DNA from 4 places in the Xenorhabdus griffiniae genome. Region 4 is predicted to be linked to each of the others. Evidence: predicted binding sites of a transcription regulator. Region 4 holds the regulator's gene; each other region holds the start of a gene.
What was found. The regulator CRP, encoded in region 4, controls carbon source genes, mostly activating them, when cyclic AMP is high. The targets are predictions, from matches to a motif close to ATGTGANNNNNNTCACAT.
Positions count from the first base shown of each region.

Region 1: the regulator CRP is predicted to act here: its motif matches at 1,077-1,094, upstream of serA (phosphoglycerate dehydrogenase).
Region 2: the regulator CRP is predicted to act here: its motif matches at 1,355-1,372, upstream of WDV75_RS04495 (NupC/NupG family nucleoside CNT transporter).
Region 3: the regulator CRP is predicted to act here: its motif matches at 2,117-2,134, upstream of epd (erythrose-4-phosphate dehydrogenase).

Region 1 is NZ_CP147737.1:3,541,137-3,544,285, reverse strand. Features, by position in the region: gene WDV75_RS15865 (LysR family transcriptional regulator ArgP) at 1-188, opposite strand, end outside; gene rpiA (ribose-5-phosphate isomerase RpiA) at 352-1,011, shown strand; gene serA (phosphoglycerate dehydrogenase) at 1,282-2,523, shown strand; gene WDV75_RS15850 (5-formyltetrahydrofolate cyclo-ligase) at 2,622-3,149, opposite strand, start outside.
Region 2 is NZ_CP147737.1:1,024,903-1,028,051, reverse strand. Features, by position in the region: gene WDV75_RS04505 (patatin-like phospholipase family protein) at 1-404, shown strand, start outside; gene WDV75_RS04500 (TatD family hydrolase) at 405-1,175, shown strand; gene WDV75_RS04495 (NupC/NupG family nucleoside CNT transporter) at 1,545-2,810, shown strand; gene deoC (deoxyribose-phosphate aldolase) at 2,919-3,149, shown strand, end outside.
Region 3 is NZ_CP147737.1:715,602-718,750, forward strand. Features, by position in the region: gene pgk (phosphoglycerate kinase) at 1-832, opposite strand, end outside; gene epd (erythrose-4-phosphate dehydrogenase) at 907-1,926, opposite strand; gene tkt (transketolase) at 2,215-3,149, opposite strand, start outside.
Region 4 is NZ_CP147737.1:344,110-347,258, forward strand. Features, by position in the region: gene WDV75_RS01570 (aspartate aminotransferase family protein) at 1-1,103, shown strand, start outside; gene crp (cAMP-activated global transcriptional regulator CRP) at 1,164-1,796, opposite strand; gene WDV75_RS01580 (phosphoribulokinase) at 2,353-3,149, opposite strand, start outside.

The sequences.
Region 1 (3,149 bases), 1.6 Mb from region 4:
CCTTGCTCTGTAGGGTGGGGAGGAACAGTGCGTACCAATAGTGGCTGACCAAACATATTTTCTAATTGCTTGATTCTCTGAGATACCGCTGATTGAGTAATACAAAGTTTTTGCGCTGCCCGCTCGAAACCACGCTCTTTGATCACTGCATCTAATGCTTGCAATGACCGGTAATCAGGACGTTTCATTGAAAATAAGATTCTCCGTGTTTGCACTTTTTGTGTTACAGCTCAATAAAAACCATTATGTGGCCTAACCAGCACTATGCCATATTTTTTCATGAGGTGAGCCAATATTGTTTATACTAGCCGTCAGATTTTTCCTTGTAACTGATTATAGGCTGTGATCAATATGACTCAGGACGAACTGAAAAAAGCAGTAGGTTGGGCAGCATTGGAATATGTTAAACCAGGCACAATTGTTGGTGTTGGTACAGGTTCTACCGCAGCGCATTTTATTGATGCGTTAGGCACCATCAAAGATAAAATTGAAGGTGCCGTATCGAGTTCAGACGCATCGACTGAGAGACTAAAAGCTCTCGGTATCCCTGTGTTTGACTGCAATGACGTCGACACGTTGGATATTTATGTTGATGGTGCTGATGAAATTAATGGTCAAATGCAGATGATCAAAGGTGGCGGCGCAGCGTTAACCAGGGAAAAAATCATCGCGGCGGTTGCGAAGAAATTTATCTGTATTATTGATTCGTCTAAGCAAGTCGATGTATTAGGCAAGTTTCCTCTGCCAGTTGAAGTCATCCCAATGGCACGGGCTTATGTGGCTCGTGAGCTGGTGAAATTGGGCGGAACACCGGTTTATCGTGAAAACGTTGTGACAGACAATGGTAACCATATTCTGGATGTTCACAATCTTTCGATTGTCGATCCCACTGCGTTAGAAGATAAAATCAATGGGATAGCAGGCGTGGTAACGGTGGGGCTTTTTGCTAATCGAGGCGCTAATGTGGTACTGGTAGGTACTGCGGATGGCGTTAAGACGCTCACTGAATAATCATTTATTGAGGGCAGAATAACCTGCCCTAAAAATATTTTTATATTTATTCAAAATAGAAAATTTAGTGAGATATATCACTTTTTCGTCTAAAAAAACCTCAAAATGCTGATCATTCCCCGTAACGAATTATTTTACTTTGCATAACAACTTATTTACTGTTGCTTATTCTGTAATATAAGCAATCGATTGTATTGCCGTTACCGTTTTTTTTGTTATTTTGGTGGCGTCGATATGCATTATGAAAGTAAGTACAACTAGGGCGGGCAAATGGTTAAGGTATCTTTAGAAAAGGACAAAATTAAATTTCTGCTGCTGGAAGGTGTTCACCAAAGTGCAGTAGATAGCCTAAAAGCGGCAGGGTACAGCAATATTGAATATCACAAAGGGGCATTAGAACCTGAAGAATTGAAAGCAGCGATCCGTGATGCCCGATTTGTCGGCATTCGTTCCCGCACCCAATTGACCGAAGAGATTTTCGCCGCAGCGGAAAAGCTGGTTGCTGTTGGGTGTTTTTGTATTGGTACTAACCAGGTTGACCTGAAAGCCGCGGCAAAACGTGGTATTCCGGTATTTAATGCGCCTTTTTCCAATACGCGTTCGGTCGCTGAAATGGTATTGGGTGAGTTGCTGTTGCTGTTACGTCGTATTCCTGAAGCGAATGCCAAAGCCCATAATGGGATATGGGATAAGCAGGCAAAAGGCTGCTACGAAGCGCGCGGGAAAAAATTAGGCATTATTGGTTACGGGCATATTGGTACACAGCTTGGCATTTTGGCTGAAAATATTGGCCTGAATGTCTATTTCTATGATATTGAAAATAAATTGCCCTTAGGTAATGCACAGCAAGTTCATCATTTGTCTGAATTGCTGAATATGAGTGATGTCGTGAGCCTGCATGTTCCTGAAACCGCCTCAACCAAAAATATGATTGGTGCAGCAGAACTGGAATTGATGAAACCAGGTTCAATTTTGATCAATGCATCACGCGGCACAGTGGTCGATATTGATGCACTCAGCAACGCGTTGGAAACAGGGCATCTTTCTGGTGCGGCGATTGATGTTTTTCCTCATGAACCCGCAACAAATAATGATCCTTTTATCTCCCCATTAAGCCAGTTTGATAACGTATTGTTGACACCACATATTGGGGGATCGACACAAGAAGCCCAGCAAAATATCGGTTATGAAGTTTCTGGGAAACTGGTCAAATATTCTGACAATGGTTCTACCTTATCAGCGGTTAATTTTCCTGAAGTCTCGCTCCCTGTTCATGCCAAGGATACTAACCGATTACTGCATATCCATGAAAACCGCCCCGGTATCTTGACCAGTATTAACCAAGTATTCACTGAACAAGAAATCAATATTGATGCCCAATATCTGCGGACTGACAGTGGTATTGGTTATGTGGTGATTGATATTACGACGCAGAATTCAGCTCAGGCTGAATTGGTTTTGCAGAAACTGAGAGCCTTACCGGGCACGATCCGTTCTCGCTTGCTTTACTAAGGCTATAATGGCTGGTTAAAAGAAAGGCAAGACGCATTAAAAATAAGGGGTTATTGAAAGCACAATAGCCCCTGTTACTCACTGAATAGCGTCTTCATTTATATCCATTGCCATACTTTGTCTGGTGTAATGATCTCTGGCAGAGGAATATCCCAACTCTCGCTAGGTAGATTCTCAACTAACTGAAAATTGTGGGCTAATCCAATCGGATAAAAATTCTGTTGTTGCCATTTCGCGAGGGTTCTGTCGTAGAAACCACCGCCCATCCCTAAGCGTTGCCCTGTGCAATCGAAAGCGACCAGAGGAATAAACATGACATCAAGTTCAGCGATGGGTAAAACCTGCCGGACATCCAACTGAGGCTCTTCGATATTAAAGCGGTTATGAATAAGAGGCGTATCAGCGCAATAACGGAGAAACAGCAGGTGATTCCGGTTGAAAGGATGCAATATTGGCAAATAGACCTGTTTGTTTTGCTGCCAAAGTTGTTGAATCAGCGGACGTGTATCTAATTCCCCGTCAAAGGAGAGATAGAGGGCAATTTTATCAGCTTGCTGGATCTTAGGGTGAATCATAGCCTGTTTAATGGCTTGCTGGGCAAATTGCGATTGTTGTTCAGGGGATAG
Region 2 (3,149 bases), 680 kb from region 4:
AAATGGTCAAGATGCTTAACCTTCATGCACAAAGTTACCGTCGAACTCAGAAATTTATCGAAAATCCACCGGATGATGTGCAAATCTTCGAAATTTATCCACCAGCACCATTGGCAACAATGGCTTTAGGTAGTCGGCTCAATGCGCTAAATCAGGATTATCATTTGGGGCGGCGTTGCGGACGATATTTTCTGGCAACGATTGGGCATACTTTTGTTGGAGGAAAATTTGGATATCCAGAACGTAAAAGTTATGGGGTATGCCGTACAGGGTTAAGTTCTGATCGCAACTGTTTTCGGCGAAACCATTTCCTGAACAGCGGCAATCATTGTTCGCCAGTGGAACCGCCTGCGCTTGAGGTGGTGGAGCCGTCAAGAACTCTCATGATGGATAAGTTGGACTAAATGCTTATTGATACACATTGCCATTTTGATTTTCCTCCTTTTGCTGGTGATGAAATAGCGAGTCTGCAACAAGCCAGCCAAATGGGGGTGGAAAAAATTATCGTTCCCACAATAAGTCAAACAAACTTCCAGAGAGTTTCTGCGTTGGCTGAGACTTATTCTCCGATTTATGCCGCATTTGGTTTACATCCTCTCTATATTGCTGAACACCAACAGGTTCATTTGGATGCGTTGGCGCAAAAATTACAGAAAAAAGAGGCCAAATGCGTGGCGGTAGGTGAAATTGGCCTTGACCTTTATATGCCAGAGCCGCAATTTGAAAAGCAGAAAAGCATGTTAGAAGTACAGCTAAGACTCGCTAAACAATACGATCTACCTGTGATCCTCCATTCCAGAAAAAGTCATGATCAATTGGCGGCAATCTTGAGAAAACACAAATTACTACGAGCCGGGGTTATTCATGGTTTTGCGGGGAGTTTATCCCAAGCTCAAGCTTTTATTCGCCTGGGATTTTACATTGGTGTTGGAGGGACAATTACCTACGACAGAGCACAAAAAACACGTAGTGCTATCGCACAATTACCTCTGTCATCTTTGGTATTGGAAACGGATGCGCCTGACATGCCATTATCGGGATTTCAGGGGCAGCCAAATCGACCAGAAAGAGTTGCACAGGTTTTTTCCGTATTGTGTCAGTTGCGTCGAGAGCCGACAGATGAAATTGCCAATCAAATTTATCAAAATAGTATGACCCTATTTGCACTGGGTTGACTTATACGCATTAAACTTCAAGTTGCAATTTACAACACTCGATGAAATCACACGCATCTTGGAGCTAGATTGGTATATAACATATTAATAATGCTTAACTTGTATTTCTTGCCTGTTTATCCTGTTTTTTACCTTTTCCTCCGTTAAATTATCTAATCCTACCGAAATTAGATGATTTTATGTGACGCATGTCTCATTTTTCATTTTTATATTACTTTTTGCTGTATTAATTTGTGATGTTAGTTGCTTGTTCTTTTTTAGTCCTAGGTATAATCGGCCCACACACAATGTCAGTAGAATCTTATGGAATAACTGACATATTTTCTTATTATTTTTTAGTGAACAGGGATTCTTCCAATGCAACTCCTTATGAGCCTGGTCGGTATGGCAGTGCTGGTTTTTATCGCAGTACTCTTCTCCAGTAATTATCGAGCCATTAAAATCCGCACTGTCCTGGGCGCCTTTCTAATTCAGGTTGCCATTGGGGCATTTGTACTTTACGTACCAGCCGGTAAAGATATTCTGGGGGGAATGTCAAAAGGCGTTTCCAACGTAATAGGATACGGACAAAAAGGAACAGATTTTATTTTTGGCGGCCTGGTGTCCGACAAAATGTTTGAATTGTTCGGCGGCGGTGGTTTTGTCTTTGCCCTGCGTGTCCTGCCAGTCATTGTTTTCTTCTCATCACTCATTGCGGTGTTGTATTACATGGGCATTATGCAGATCGTCATCAAAATATTGGGTGGCGGATTGCAGAAAATACTGGGAACCTCACGGACTGAATCTTTGTCTGCAACGGCGAATATTTTCGTAGGTCAGACCGAAGCCCCATTGGTTGTACGCCCTTATATCGCGACCATGACCCAATCTGAGTTGTTCGCTGTGATGTGCGGTGGATTGGCTTCTGTTGCTGGCTCTGTACTGGCGGGCTATGCATCTATGGGTGTTCCATTAGAATACCTGATTGCGGCTTCATTTATGGCCGCGCCAGGTGGTCTGCTGTTTGCAAAATTGCTGGTGCCGGAAACAGAAAAAACGCACGATACGGCTGACGCGATGTCGTTGGTTGCGGCGGAAGATCGCCCTGCAAATATTATTGATGCTGCAGCATCGGGTGCCGCATCCGGTATGCAGTTAGCCCTGAATGTCGGCGCTATGCTATTAGCCTTCACCGCATTGATTGCTTTACTAAACGGTATCTTAGGCGGTATCGGCGGCTGGTTTGATTATCCTCAATTATCGATGGAATTGGTTTTGGGTTGGGTTTTTGCACCAATCGCTTACCTGATTGGTATTCCGTGGAATGAGGCAACAATTGCGGGTTCTTTCATTGGGCAGAAATTAGTTGTCAATGAATTCGTGGCATTCATGAACTTTAGTGAATACCTGGCAACAGATGATGTCGTTAAGGCAGCAGGTCTGCAAGTGCTTTCTGATCATACTAAAGCCATTATCTCTTTTGCTCTGTGTGGTTTCGCTAACCTGTCTTCTGTCGCGATCCTTCTGGGCGGCTTAGGTGGTATGGCACCAAACCGTCGCGGTGACATTGCCCGTTTCGGTTTGAAAGCTGTATTGGCGGGTTCACTCTCTAACTTGATGAGTGCAACAATTGCCGGATTCTTCCTCTCGTTGTAAGACGTCGGAAGTTTATATCACATTGAATGCAGGTGAGATTTCTCACCTGCATTTGTTTTAAGTCTGTTGTCTGATTCAGTGACGATAATAATACCGTTGGAGAGTTTTATGACCGATTTAACCGCCGCCGCTCAGCAGGCGCTGAGTTTGATGGATTTAACTACGCTTAATGATGATGATACAGATGAGAAAGTGGCTGCACTTTGTCGCCAGGCAAACAGTCCTGCCGGACAGACAGCCGCTATTTGTATCTACCCACGTTTTATTCCCGTGGCACGTAAGGTATTACGTGAACAGGGAACCCCTGATATTCGCATTGCCACGGTGACTAATTTCCCG
Region 3 (3,149 bases), 370 kb from region 4:
TAATTTCGCTGGTGGATTTCAGCGTTGCTTCCGCAGTCTCAGAGAATTCTGTTGCAACACGAACATCGGTAGGAACCGGAATGTCACAGCTTTCCATCAATTTTTTCGCTTCCGAGATCAAATCATCTTCATACAGCGAACGGCCAACGTTATGCCCTTCTGCGGCAACAAACGTATTAGCAATCCCACCACCTACAATCAGCTGATCGGCAATTTTGGACAGTGAATCAAGAACAGTCAGTTTAGTTGAAACCTTAGAGCCTCCTACAATCGCTACCATTGGACGGGCAGGATTGTGCAGTGCTTTACCCAACGCTTCCAGCTCGCCAGAAAGCAGAGGGCCAGCACAAGCAATTGGGGCAAACTTAGCAACGCCGTGAGTTGACGCTTGCGCACGGTGCGCCGTACCAAAAGCATCCATGACATACACATCACACAGTGCAGCATACTGCTTTGATAACGTTTCATCGTCTTTTTTCTCACCTTTATTGAAGCGAACGTTTTCCAGCACAACTAATTCGCCTTCCGTCACTTCAACACCATCCAAATAGCTTTTTTCCAGACGAACAGGAGAAGAAAGTGCTTCTTTCAAATAATCAACGACAGGTTGCAGTGAGAACTCTTCGTTGTATTCTCCCTCAGTTGGGCGTCCCAGGTGAGAAGTAACCATGACCTTGGCTCCCTGATTCAACGCAGCCTCAATCGTCGGCAAAGACGCACGGATACGTGCATCAGAGGTAACTTTACCATCTTTTACAGGTACATTCAGATCAGCACGGATCAATACACGTTTACCCGCTAGATCTAAATCAGTCATCTTAATTACAGACATGGTGAATCCTCTCATTGATTCTTTATAAAATTACTCAATCTTCTGCTGTGTGCCGTTTGTGACACAACAAATGATTATTTGAAACCGGTTGCGGCCATTGCCAGCGTCGTATCAATCATACGATTGGCAAAGCCCCACTCATTGTCACACCACACAAGGGTTTTAATCAGGTGCTTACCGCTAACCCTCGTTTGTGTTCCATCCACAATAGCACTGTGGGGATCGTGGTTAAAATCCGTTGAAACCAACGGCAAATCAGTATAATCCACTATACCATGAAACTCCCTGGCCGCTGATTTTTGCAGGAGCCGGTTCACATCTTCCACACTCACAGCCGAACAGACTGTTACGCTCAAGTCAATGGCTGTCACATTGATAGTGGGTACTCGAACAGAAATCGCCTCAAACCGATCATTGAATTTAGGGAAAATACGTGTGATCCCCGCCGCCAGTTTTGTATCAACAGGAATAATAGATTGACTGGCCGCCCGAGTTCGACGTAAATCACCGTGATAAGCATCAATCACGGGTTGATCATTCATCGATGCATGAATGGTTGTCACCGTACCAGATTCAATATTGAACGCATCATCCAACACTTGGATGATTGGAATGATGCAGTTTGTTGTACAGGATGCATTAGAAACAATGCGATCTTCGGCAACCAATGCATGATGATTAACACCATATACGACGGTTGCATCCAGATTATTTCCTCCCGGATGTGCAAACAGGACTTTCTTGGCTCCGCTGGCGATATGAGACTCTCCGTCTGCCCGTTCACCATACCTACCTGTACAGTCAAGAACAATATCAATGTCCAACGCTTTCCACGGCAGAGCCGAGATATTCGGTTGATGAAGTAGCTGGATACTGTCACTTCCTACTTGCAATAAATCATTATTCAGGCGCACATTCCATGCAAAACGCCCATGACTGGAATCGTATTTCAACAAGTGAGCAATGCCTTGTGCATCTGCCAACTCATTGATAGCGATCACTGAAATTTCAGCTTGACGCCCTGATTCGTAAAGAGCACGCAAGACACTGCGCCCTATTCTTCCGAAACCATTAATCGCTACTCTGATAGTCATGTTACTCCCTGAATTTCTCTGTAGTTACGCAACCGCTTAGAATAACTGAGCAATGTCTGCTTGTACTGATAATTCCTCACAAAATTAACCAGATTGTGACAGACAAGACATTTTATTATCTCATTTATGCATCAAACTGAAACGGTTCAGCAACTATAAATGCAGATTACGAGAAAAAAGGAGTGATGGCAAGCGCCATTCGTCACATTATGGAGGAAAGATTGAACAAAAAAAGAGCGCATTCGCCCTAAAATTGATACGAATGCGCTTATATGAATTAGTTGCCGATTATTTCAGCAAAGCTGTTGCCTTGGCTACTACATTTTCAACCGTGAAACCAAACTCTTTGAACAGAACATCAGCAGGTGCAGATTCACCGAAAGTATTCATACCAACGATAGCACCATTGATACCAACATATTTGAACCAGTAATCAGAGATACCGGCTTCGATGGCAACACGGGCAGAAACTGCCGCTGGCAATACCGCTTCACGATATGCAGCATCTTGTTTATCGAAAGCATCAGTAGATGGCATAGAAACCACGCGAACCTGACGACCTTCAGCAGTCAGTTGCTCAGCCGCTTTCACCGCCAATTCCACTTCGGAACCCGTAGCAATCAGGATCAATTCAGGCTGACCTGCACAATCCTTCAGGATATAAGCCCCTTTCTCGATATTCGCCAACTGTTCAGCAGTACGTTCTTGCTGTGCCAGATTTTGACGGGAGAAGATCAGCGAAGTAGGGCCATCTTTGCGCTCAATAGCATATTTCCACGCAACCGCAGATTCAACCTGGTCACATGGACGCCATGTGCTCATATTTGGCGTTACGCGCAGACTGGCAATTTGTTCGACTGGCTGGTGAGTTGGACCATCTTCACCCAACCCGATGGAATCGTGGGTATAAACGAAGATGCTGCGCACTTTCATCAGGGCTGCCATGCGTACAGCGTTACGGGCATATTCCACGAACATCAGGAATGTTGCGCCATAAGGCACAAAACCACCATGCAGTGCGATACCGTTCATGATGGCAGACATACCGAATTCACGCACACCGTAGTGAATGTAGTTACCGTCCTGAACTTCGTTTAGCGGTTTAGAGCCAGACCACATGGTCAGGTTACTTGGAGCTAAGTCAGCAGAACCACCCATAAATTCTGGCAGAACTTTACCGAATGCTTCTAGTGCATTTTGTGATGCCTTACGGCTGGCAATAG
Region 4 (3,149 bases):
AGGGTAAAGAATACATAGATTTTGCCGGAGGTATTGCTGTTCTGGCTTTGGGGCACTGTCATCCGGCTTTGGTGAACGCCCTGAAACAGCAGAGTGAAAAATTGTGGCATATCAGCAACGTTTTTACCAATGAGCCTGCCTTAACCTTAGCGCAAAAGTTGATTGATGCGACTTTTGCCCAAAAGGTCTTTTTCGCTAATTCGGGGGCGGAAGCCAATGAAGCGGCATTTAAATTGGCACGTCGTTATGCGATTACCCGTTATCATCCGAATAAAACCAAAATCATTGCATTCCATCAGGCATTTCATGGTCGTACCTTTTTCACGGTTTCGGTGGGAGGGCAACCGAAGTATGCCGAAGAGTTTGGGCCTAAACCCGCCGATATTGTTCATGTGCCTTTTAACGATCTGGATGCCGTTAGAGCGGAAATCGATGATCACACTTGTGCTGTTGTTTTGGAGCCAATCCAAGGTGAAGGAGGAGTGACTCCTGCGACAATGGCGTTTCTGCATGGGGTGCGGGAATTGTGTGATAAGCATCAGGCTTTGTTGGTCTTTGATGAAGTCCAGAGTGGAATAGGGCGCACGGGGCAGTTATATGCTTACCAGCATTATGGCGTACAGCCGGATATCTTGACGACGGCAAAAGCACTGGGGGGCGGTTTTCCCATCAGTGCAATGTTAACGACAGATAAAATCGCGGCGGCAATGGAAACGGGCGCCCATGGAACGACTTATGGTGGAAACCCATTGGCTTGTCGTATCGGTTGTGTCGTACTGGATATTATCAATACGCCAGAAGTGCTGATGGGCGTGGAAAAACGGCACGATATGCTCATTCATGCTTTGGAAAAGATGAACCAAAAATATGGTATCTTTCGTGAATTTCGCGGAAAAGGCTTGCTTATTGGGGCTGTATTGAAAGCTGAATATCAGGGCAAGGCCAAAGAAATATTGCAGCAGGCGGCAGAACTGGGATTGATGTTATTAAGTGCAGGAGACAGCATCTTGCGCTTTACACCATCACTGATTATTCCTGAGGACGAAATCACAGAGGGTATGGTGCGGCTGGAAATGGCGATATCCCGTTGGTTAAACAAATAACAGTAAAAAAGCCAGTGCGAAGTAATAGATTGCACTGGCTGAGTTTCGGTTTATTGGGAATTAACGCGTCCCATAAACGACGATGGTTTTGCCATGTGCAGAGATCAGGCTTTGATCTTCCAGCATTTTCAAAATACGGCCAACCGTTTCACGGGAGCAACCCACAATCTGCCCAATTTCCTGACGTGTGATTTTGATTTGCATACCATCAGGGTGAGTCATTGCATCAGGCTGTTTGGCCAAATTGAGCAATGTCTGGGCGATACGGCCTGTAACGTCCAGAAAGGCTAAGTTACCTACTTTTTCAGAAGTGGTTTGTAGGCGACTTGCCATCTGAGCAGATAAACGCATCAGAATATCAGGATTGACCTGAATTAACTGGCGAAATTTCTTATAGGAAATTTCAGCCACTTCACAGGCACTTTTGGCTCGTACCCATGCAGTACGTTCTTGCCCCTCTTCAAATAATCCAAGTTCACCAATGAAATCCCCCTGATTTAAATAAGAGAGAATCATTTCCTTACCTTCTTCATCTTTTATTAGAACAGCAACTGAACCTTTAACAATGTAGTAAAGCGTTTCTGCTTTCTCACCTTGATGAATAAGCGTGCTCTTGGATGGATATTTGTGAATATGGCAGTGTGACAAAAACCATTCAAGAGTAGGGTCTGTTTGTGGCTTGCCGAGAACCATTCGCTTTATCCTCTGTTGTTATTTCTGCCTTTATGATGTGAGAAACTGTCGTTCCTCTTCAGGCTGGCTTTATAAAGTCAATAGCTTAACATATTAGCCTGCTGAAAAACTGACAAGCGGGAATTTTATATGGATTATAAAGATGCCAAAATTTAGGCATATTGATCTTAACCCATATACCTTGCCAGTCCACGCTTGTAACCTTGTTTGTAACACAGGAAAGCGCTTCTGTCTTCTCTTGTATCGCTTCAGCATATTAGACTGACTGCCAGATTACCAGAAATCAGGCAGAAGAGTTGGTTTTATTGATTTTACATTTATATACCTATCGTCTTTCAAGATGTGTTTTATACGCATTAAACTTCAAGCTGCAATTTACAACACGATATGAAACCTGATTTCTCCCCGCTTCGCGGGGGAGAAATTACATGCATCTTGGAGTGAGATTGGTATACAAGGAAAAAATTTTGTCACAAAAAATAACCTGCTTATTTAAATAAAACAGGTAACATTATTTTTTGTTACCTGTTTTATTAAAAATTAAATAGAGATTAAATTACGAGATTTTTTTGCCTTCCAGTAATTGTTTAACAAGCGGTGCCATAATTAATTCCATTGCCAACCCCATTTTTCCACCAGGAACAACGATAGTATTTATGCCGGAAATAAATGAACCCTGAAGCATCGCGAGCAAATAAGGGAAATTAATTTGCGTGAGTCCACGGAAACGGATCACGATAAAACTTTCGTCCAGAGAGGGGATCGCTTTGGCAGAGAAGGGATTGGAGGTATCAACGGTAGGGACACGTTGGAAATTGATATGGGTACGTGAAAACTGAGGAGTGATGTAGCGGATATAGTCATCCATTGAACGAACAACGGAATCCATAACCGCTTCTCTGGAATGCCCTCGCTCGCCCGTATCTCGGATGAGTTTTTGTATCCATTCTAAGTTGACGATCGGTACAACGCCAATTAGCAGATCAACATGACTGGCGACATTGTGTTGTGGCGTGACAACTCCCCCGTGAAGTCCTTCATAAAATAGGACGTCCGTATTAGATGGCAGAGCTTCCCACGGGGTGAAAGTACCTGGTGATTGGTTATAGGGGACGGCTTCATCATAGGTATGAAGATATTTTCGGCAGCGGCCATGGCCTGTTTCCCCATACTCAAGGAATGTTTTTTCCAGCATACCGAAATCATTGGCTTCTGGCCCAAAGTAGCTGATATGTCTGCCTTGTTCTCTTGCTTTCCGTATCTCGGCATCCATTTCAGGACGAGTATAACGATGGAAACTATCCCCTTCTATCAGTGCAGCTGTTACGTCAAATTGCTGGAAAATCTTGCGAA